One region of the Psychrobacillus mangrovi genome, then DNA from elsewhere that is predicted to be linked to it. Evidence: riboswitches for the same ligand, from Rfam matches in the RefSeq annotation. Region 1 holds a riboswitch; the other holds the start of a gene.
The links. A riboswitch is a leader RNA that binds a small molecule or an ion and turns the genes downstream of it on or off. The one in region 1 is predicted to bind preQ1.
Positions count from the first base shown of each region.

Region 2: linked by a shared signal. The riboswitch ahead of WAX74_RS11485 (QueT transporter family protein) and the one ahead of queF (preQ(1) synthase) in region 1 are both predicted to bind preQ1.

Region 1 is NZ_JBAWSY010000005.1:58,414-62,845, forward strand. It holds gene WAX74_RS09080 (VUT family protein) at 1-413, opposite strand, end outside; gene queE (7-carboxy-7-deazaguanine synthase QueE) at 465-1,193, opposite strand; gene queD (6-carboxytetrahydropterin synthase QueD) at 1,186-1,659, opposite strand; gene queC (7-cyano-7-deazaguanine synthase QueC) at 1,663-2,322, opposite strand; gene queF (preQ(1) synthase) at 2,443-2,943, opposite strand; PreQ1 riboswitch class I at 3,059-3,105, opposite strand; gene WAX74_RS09105 (hypothetical protein) at 3,289-3,420, shown strand; gene WAX74_RS09110 (purine-nucleoside phosphorylase) at 3,717-4,432, shown strand, end outside.
Region 2 is NZ_JBAWSY010000007.1:90,777-95,208, forward strand. It holds gene WAX74_RS11470 (polysaccharide deacetylase) at 4-1,140, shown strand; gene WAX74_RS11475 (DUF3006 domain-containing protein) at 1,314-1,559, opposite strand; gene WAX74_RS11480 (lamin tail domain-containing protein) at 1,546-2,760, opposite strand; PreQ1 riboswitch class I at 2,876-2,920, shown strand; gene WAX74_RS11485 (QueT transporter family protein) at 2,928-3,410, shown strand; gene WAX74_RS11490 (glycine betaine ABC transporter substrate-binding protein) at 3,539-4,432, opposite strand.

The DNA.
Region 1 (4,432 bases):
AGTATATTAGCTCCAAGTGGACTCAATCCAATTATTACAAAAATAACAGAATCAAGTAATCCTCCAACAATTCCGCTGTAGAACACACGCCAAGCCATTGGTAGTTTTAAGCGGGAATAGATCTCTGTATCTGCTGTTTCAGAAACAACAAATGAAAGTGCAGATGCTACCACAATCAATAGTGTATCCCCTAATACGAAAGAAACTATTGCGGATAAGGCTAAAGCTATAAAAATGAATAAATACGTCTTTGCTCTGCCATATTTATTTTGAACAAGATCTCGGAAAATGAAAGTAGCTCCAATTAGTAGAGTTCCCATGGGAACGATAAAAATCCCAAATTGTAATGGCGCAAATGCTGCCGTTACCACGTTAGCGGTGATAATAGATAATAAATAGAATAATATTCTCATGATGTTACTCCTCAAGTAAATTTAAATATAGTTTTTTTGCCACTCACTTACTTATACACCTCTTTTATTTCCCCAAACAAGTGCATGTAGCTGTGGCAGTACTTTGACATCCCTTAATTCCTCATCTGCGATCACCCTGTCGATCAATGCCTCATACTTTTCCAATAAGCGACTGATCAATCGCGGATTATCAGTCGTCGTGATTTCATCATTACCAACCTGGAGATAAAAAGGAATCATTGGGTATCGAAGGTGAACTTTCTTGGCATAATCATAATCCTCTTGATTGAAAACGACTATTTTGAGAGATAAATGCTGCTCATTGTTTTGATTTTTAAGCTTTCCAATTATGTCCGAGAGAACCGAAAAGTCCGTGATCATTCCAGAACTAGGAGGCTTTGGAGAAATAGTCAGTTCATCGATCTCATACAACCACTCTTGCCACTTGCTTCCCTGCGTCTCCACTCCGATCTTTATCTCGTTTTCTTTTAAAATAGCAATGAGTGCATTTAGATTGCGAAGAAGTACAGGATTTCCACCAGAAATCGTGACAAATGAAAAACCGTTGCCACCAAGGCGTTTCAACTCAGACCAAATTTCTTCTGCTGTCATTTGGACAATAAGATGCTTCCCGCTGCCATCCCATGTAAACGATGAATCACACCAGGAACAGGAATAGTCACAGCCCGCAGTCCGCACAAACATAGTCTTCTGGCCGACTACCATTCCCTCACCTTGAATCGTCGGTCCAAAAATCTCCATAACAGGTACCTTACTCAACTTCCATCCACTCCCGTCTCGCTTCAGCATAGCTTGTTGGAGTTTCATAAAGTCGAATAAATTCTACACGCGCCCCGTTATATCTTTGTTCATCAAGCAATGCATCAGCTAACTTTTCGTAGATCCAGACAACAATGTTTTCTGCCGTTGTATTCATGGATGGAAGAGTTTCATTTAGATAACGATGATCCAAATAAATCTCTATTTTTTGTTTCCATATTTCTTTTATATCGCCAAAATCAATCATCAACCCGCGATCATCCGTATAACCACTAAGTCCTAAAACAGCACGGTACGTATGGCCATGTAGATTTTTACATTTCCCTTCGTAGTTATGTAAATGATGGGCAGCATCAAAGGTAAATTCCTTGCTAACAAGAACGCGCTTTGAATGATACCTCAATTGACTCCTTTGAATATCTTCATCTATTTTTTGGAGCTTATCGACAATTCTAAAATCAGACATGCCTTAGGACTCCTTTCGGAAGCTTAAATACTCATCGAGCCCTTTTTTCCTTAACTTACAAGCCGGGCATTCACCACAACCATCTGCAATCACGCCGTTATAACAGGTTAACGTTCTTTCCCGAACAAACTCAAGTGCCCCAAGCTGATCTGCAAGCTCCCATGTCTGGGCCTTGTTCAACCACATTAGCGGTGTATCAATCACAAAGGAATCGTCCATTGATAAATTTAACGTTACGTTTAAAGATTTAACAAAAATGTCACGGCAATCTGGATATCCGCTAAAATCCGTTTCACAAACTCCAGTCACGATATGCTTGGCCCCTACTTGGCTCGCTAAAACTCCGGCAAATGAAAGAAACAGCAGATTCCGCCCGGGTACAAAAGTCGATGGCAGTTCGCCTTCTTCTCCGTCTTTTACCGCTATGTCATCTCGAGTCAATGCATTCGGAGCAAGCTGATTCAGAAGAGACATATCCAAAATATGATGCTTAATACCAAGCTCCTCTGTTATCTCTTTCGCACATTCAATTTCAAGACTATGCCTTTGACCATAATCGAAAGTTACTGCCTCAATCTCTTTAAAACGTTCTTTTGCCCAGAACAGACAAGTCGTACTGTCCTGACCTCCACTAAACACAATGATTGCTTTTTCTTTCTTCATCTGTAAAACTCCCTTATAACGAAAAAACAGCACCCTAAAAAGAATGCCGTTTTCTTCTTAGTTTTTTTAATGAGGGTAGCTAATAACCTCTTTCTTCTAAAAGACTATTCAATTACTTATTTATCGATTATCGATTTTTTCTGGGTATAGATCATGGTTCATCAAACGATAATTTGCCATCTCTTCGTATTTAGTACCTGGTCTCCCATAGTTGCACCATGGATCAATCGAAATTCCACCTCGCGGTGTAAACTTCCCCCAAACCTCAATATATCTAGGATCAAGTAATTTAATTAAATCGTTCATGATGATGTTGACACAATCTTCATGGAAATCACCATGGTTTCTAAAACTAAATAAATATAATTTTAGCGATTTACTTTCCACAATTTTTTTATCTGGAACGTACGAAATATACATTGTCGCAAAATCCGGCTGTTGTGTAATAGGACATAAACTAGTAAACTCTGGACAATTAAATTTTACAAAATAATCCCGATTTGAATGTAGATTATCTACAGACTCTAGTACCTCTGGTGCATATTCAAATGAATATTGTGTGCCTTGGTTACCCAACAGTGTTAAATCCTTTAAACCTTCTTCTTGGCTTCTGCCAGACATAATAAAAACCTCCTAATAAAACTTTTTATAGAGGCATCTCTAACATTCTATTGCAAACGTATAGGATAAAAAAACAAAAAAGCCATGCCCAAATATGGACATGGCGAAAAGTCATGTATCCATAGTTTTTTATAGAGGGTATCAGCTATGAACCTCTCCCGATCAAGTTCGGGTACTTATCTATAATATAGAATACTTTCGTGAACGTCAAATAGTCATTTATATAGATTACTAATTTAGAATCTGTAGAAGTAATGTTGCAGTTTGGGCCGATAATCTCTTTTTTAAGAGATTATAAACTTTTTTAATAATATCTTATAAATGTATGTATAAATTCCAATTAGATTGACTATATTGTTAATAGATTACAAGATTCAAGGAGGAATAGAAATGAAGAGTCCAATAGGTTTACCAGAACAATTACCAGAAACATTAGATGAGTTATTGACGCTATTATTACAAACCATTATTGCCTAGGAGAGATTTTATATTAATTTTGAAACTTGGAACATAGAATAGTAGAGATTTCTACTTGTGTCAGGTAGAGATTTCTACTTATTCATTTTACTCCAACACACCACTCGCTCATCCCCAAGATTATTTTTTCTACTAAACTCCGTTTACGAACCCTTGAATTATAAAAATTCAAAAAAGAAGTATTATTTTAGTTTTCTTTACAATGCTCCATCACTCAATTAGACTTTTATCGATAACATGCTTAACTTTTTAAAGTGGGCATATACTTAATGTAATGTTTTAAGGAGGAATTATTAATGCACAATATTCAAGATATTTTAGAAGCTAGAGATTTTATTATGAGTAAAACAGACGATCGCCCTGTAATCGGATTGATTCTAGGTTCTGGTTTAGGAACGCTTGCGGATGAGATTAAAAACGCTGTAGTAATTCCTTATAGTACAATTCCTCACTTTGCAAAATCGGAAGCGATTGGACATGCGAATGAATTTGTTATTGGAGAATTAAACGGAAAAGTAGTAGCAGCGATGAAAGGTCGTTTTCATTATTATGAAGGATATACTTTGGATGAAGTCACCTTCCCAGTACGTGTGATGAAAGCACTAGGTATAGAGAAGGTAATTATCACAAATGCTTGTGGTGCCGTTAATACTAATTTTATTCCAGGAGATTTAATGTTAATTACAGACCACCTTAACTTAGTTGGAACCAATCCATTAATCGGACCAAATAATGAGGAATTGGGAACTCGTTTCCCTGATTTATCAAATGTATATAACATGGAGCTACGTACTCTTGCAAACAAAGTAGCAAGCAAACTTGATATAACCTTAAAACAAGGAGTTTATGCTTGGTTGAGCGGTCCTACTTACGAAACTCCAGCTGAGATTCGTATGAGTCGCACATTAGGAGCTGACGCTGTAGGTATGTCAACGGTACCAGAAGCTATTGTAGCAATACATGGAGGTATGAACGTACTCGGTATTTCTTGCCTAACCAATATGGCGAGTGG
Region 2 (4,432 bases), on a different contig from region 1:
CGGGTGGGTATAATCATAAAAAAATTTACTATTTTATGCGTAGCTTTTTTAATTTCTCTTATTTTTAGCACAACCACTGGTCAAGCAGCAATTGAATCACATTATGTTGGATTTAATGATCAATTATTAGATTTTAGTCATGTACAAGTTATCGGTGAAGATTCGAAAGTTCCACTTGAAGAAATAGCAGCATATTTAGACATTCCCTATGAAACAGAAAAAGGAATCACCTTTATACGAAAAAATGACTTTGAGATAAGTTATAACGAGAGCTCGAACATAACTACTAAAAATGGAACACCACTCAGTTGGGTTCCAATCGTCCAATTAGATGGAAAGCTATTCATAAGCGTTAAATTTATTGCTACAGAGATAGGATATAAAATTGAAAACTTTCCAAAACAGAAAACACAGCGAATCTATAGAGACGACTGGATTCATATGTCTCATGCAGATTATGAGAATTATTTAAACCAACAGCTGAAAACTAAACAAACACAGGCAAAGCCAACTAAAGCAACTATTTACTTAACATTTGACGATGGACCAAATAAATTTACAACTCTTAACAATTCCACCTTAAAAAAATACAATGTCCCAGGTACTTTCTTCTTTCTAGGAAACCATATGAAAAAGAACTCATCCATCGTAAAATCGGTCTTAAAAGACGGGCACTATATTGGAACACATAGCATGACTCATGATAAAACGAAAGTTTACCAATCCGCAAATACCTTTATAAAAGAAATGAACGAAGGAACAAAACTAATAAAAGAAATGACTGGGTTGGATTCAAAACTCGTTCGAACCCCATATGGCAGTAAGCCTCATATAACAGCGGCAATGAAAGATGAATTAATTAAAAACAACTACAAACTATGGGATTGGGACGTAGATTCACAGGACTGGAAATACACAGATAAACAAGCTGACCAAATCGTGAAGAACGTAAAAGTAGGAGTAGAAAAAGCCTATAAATCCGGAGATCGAGACATCATCATCCTGCTTCATGACAGAAGCCAAACAACAAAAGCCCTCCCTCAGATAATCGAGTGGCTCCAAAAAGAAGGTTATACACTAAAAACATACGAACCCAAACAGCACATCGTCCAAAACTTCCTACACGACAAATCTCTCTAACCAATTATTACAATAGTATTACTGGTGCCAGGCACCAAAACAAACATAACAAACATAACAATCGTGAAAAACGCGAAAAACGTGATTAACATGAATGTTCGAAAATTCATGTTAATCACGTTTGTTTTACTAATTGAGAAAGTTTTCTACTCCTTAGTTTCATAGTTGTTTTTTTATTTACCGTTCTTTAATTGCTCTAGTAACCTTTGAACTTTATCTCTTTGGTCCATCGTCTCCTTTTCATGTTTTTCAATTTTATAGGAGTTCTCCAAAACGGTTATGGACACAATATCTCCTTCTTCCAACGGTTCATTTATCTCTGAACGCGCCACGAGTAGGCTTTCAGTTTCATTTGGGTGCTTTAAAAATACCGCGTGTTCCCCTTCGAATCGATCTAAGGTGTACTTATTTGACCTCACTTATAACCTCTCCCTTCTCATTAAACAAGCTAGCTGCATCCCCATCGTTTCTCCAAATTTGCCTTTTTGTCCATTGAAGGAATCCTTGACCCTCCTTCGCGTCTGGGCCACTTGTGATATAGATGGTTTTCCCAGCATCTAGAACAATTTTTGGAAACTTATATACTTGATTGCCTTCGATCGATGTAAGTTCCCAGTCTTTTAAATTTACCGCTTCACCCCCGGTATTTGTTATACCCACAGTCTCTCCTTGCAAGTCCTTGCTTGATATGATGATGGATGGCGTGGATACAGTTTTCTTTGCTTCCACATGTTCTGGACTGTCTTGTGCGGAAACAGAATAATCAACTCCGTTAGTCGTTACTACAATATTACCTACTTCCGCTGTGGAATAAGCTTGGGAGTTTATTTTCTTAATATGGTTTACAACTTCTTGTTTTGGATGACCATAGGAGTTATCTTTTCCATAGCTTAAGATCGTAACTTCTGGTTTAACTTCACGAATAAACGCCTCCGAAGTACTAGTGTCGGACCCATGATGTCCGGCTTTCAAAAAAGTAGAATGCAGATTGTATTGTTGCATCATGCTTTTTTCAACCCCCATATCCGCATCACCTGTTAAAAGAAATGAAATTTCTCCGTATTGTACTTTCAACACAATAGAAGCTTCATTGTTATCATTCGATTCCTCTCCTACATTTAAAACGGTAATATCCAAATTGGAATCTAATGAAATTTTATCCCCTTTACTTGGCACGATAAATGGGATGTTCTTATCAGCGATAAGCTGGAGCATATTTTCATATGTTTGCGATGTATGTACTTTTCCTGAATCTACAAAGTGTTTAATGGAAATTGAATTTAACACAGCAAGAAGTCCACCAATATGATCGGCATCCGGATGAGTTGCGACGACATAATCTAACTTCTCTACTCCCTGATTACGTAAATAATTTACTACTTCTTTACCTGAGTCTTTCTTGCCCCCATCTATTAACATCGTTTTTCCTTCCGGTGATTGTATAAAAATAGAGTCACCTTGCCCTACATCAATAAAATGGACACTCATTTCTTTCCCAGAGGTTATTTTAGCGGCAGATGTTTCCACTTTCGTTTCAGTTTTTTCAGATTGTATTTCGGAAGTGCAGCCACATATAATAAAAATCATGCATGCACTGAGAATTGCAAAAAAATGTTTCATTTTAAAACCTTCCTTTTTTAATACTGTTTCCAATTTTAACATAGAAATAGATACTAGATTTCTATTTCCCTTGACATATGCCGACCCCTGTCATAGAATTAGCAATTGTGATTTATCAAACGTGGTTCGTGAACCTCCCACTTTAAAAAACTAAGGAGAAATGAATAATGAAAATAAAAACACTTGCTACAAGCGGTATTATTGCCGCTTTATATGTTGCAGTATCTTTACTGGTGGCACCTTTAGCATTTGGAGCAATACAGTTCCGTATAGCTGAAATGTTTAATCACCTAATCGTTTTCAATAAAAAATATATTTTTGGTATTGTACTCGGCGTATTTGTGACTAATCTGTTTTCCCCACTCGGTTTATATGATTTAACTTTTGGGGTAGCACATTCGATTATCACTTTATCCATCACAATTTTTGCTTCCAAGTATATCAAAGGTCATATTCCTCGTATGATATTCAATACATTGATCTTTACTGTAACAATGTTTATCATTGCAGTTGAATTAAACCTTGCATTGGAGCTTCCTTTCTTATATACATGGCTTACTGTTGCAGTTGGTGAGTTTGTCGTATTAGCTATAGGTATTCCTATAATAGCTGCTTTAAATAAACGTTTGAACTTTAAATCACTGATGTAGGAAATATATAGAGGGTGCCTCAAAATAGGTCGTTAAAAACGACTTTTTGAAGTCACCCTCTTTCCTTTTTTGGGGTTTGTTCACTGATATGATTTGGATTAAATAACTACCTACTAAAAAGATAATTACTACTTATCGATTAACCCTTTTTCCACCAAGAAATCGCTTGCTACATCTTCCGCTTTATCTCCATCGATATCCACACGTGCATTCATTTTCAGCATATCTTCTACAGATATTTTTCCTGCTAATTCATTCAGCACTTTTTCAAGTTCTGGAAATTTCTCTAAAGCTTCTAAACGAACGACTGGAGCAGCATCGTATTTAGGGAAAAACCCTAGATCATCTTCTGTTGTTTGTAAATCAAAACGTTCGATTCGGCCATCTGTTGTAAATGCAGGAATAATATCCACATCTCCATTTTTCACTGCTTCATACATGAGGTTGGGGTCTAAACTTTCTGTTCTTGTGAATGTAAATGGGTACGAATTAATAAAGTCATCATACCCGTCTCCCTCACGTTCATAAAATGCATGAGGTGCTCCAAATACCATATTTCCAGTTCTCGAAACTTCCACAAGATCCGAATACGTTTTTGCATCATAATCTTTATCCTTGGCATAAGCGAGTGTGTAAGTATTCTCAAATCCAAGTGGGCTTAACCAAGTCGCTTGAAACTTTTCTTCATATCCTTTTTTAACTCTCTCTAAAACACTTTCCGAGCTTTCACCGACTTCTGACTCTTCTTTCAGTACGTCCTTCAATCCTGTACCTGTATACTCCACGTACAAATCAATATCGCCTTTTTCTAAGGCGGGCGTCATAATCGCTACTTCCCCTAGCCCTTCTTTATACTCCACCTTATAGTCAGTCTTTTCCTCAATATACTGTCCTAATATTTGAGGTAGAATAAACTGTTCCGTCCAAGGCTTACCACTTATCACGATTGCTTCCTCTGAGTCAGAACATGCCCCTAATAATAAGGAGGCTGCCATTCCAATGGTTAATAGTGTTTTTTTCAT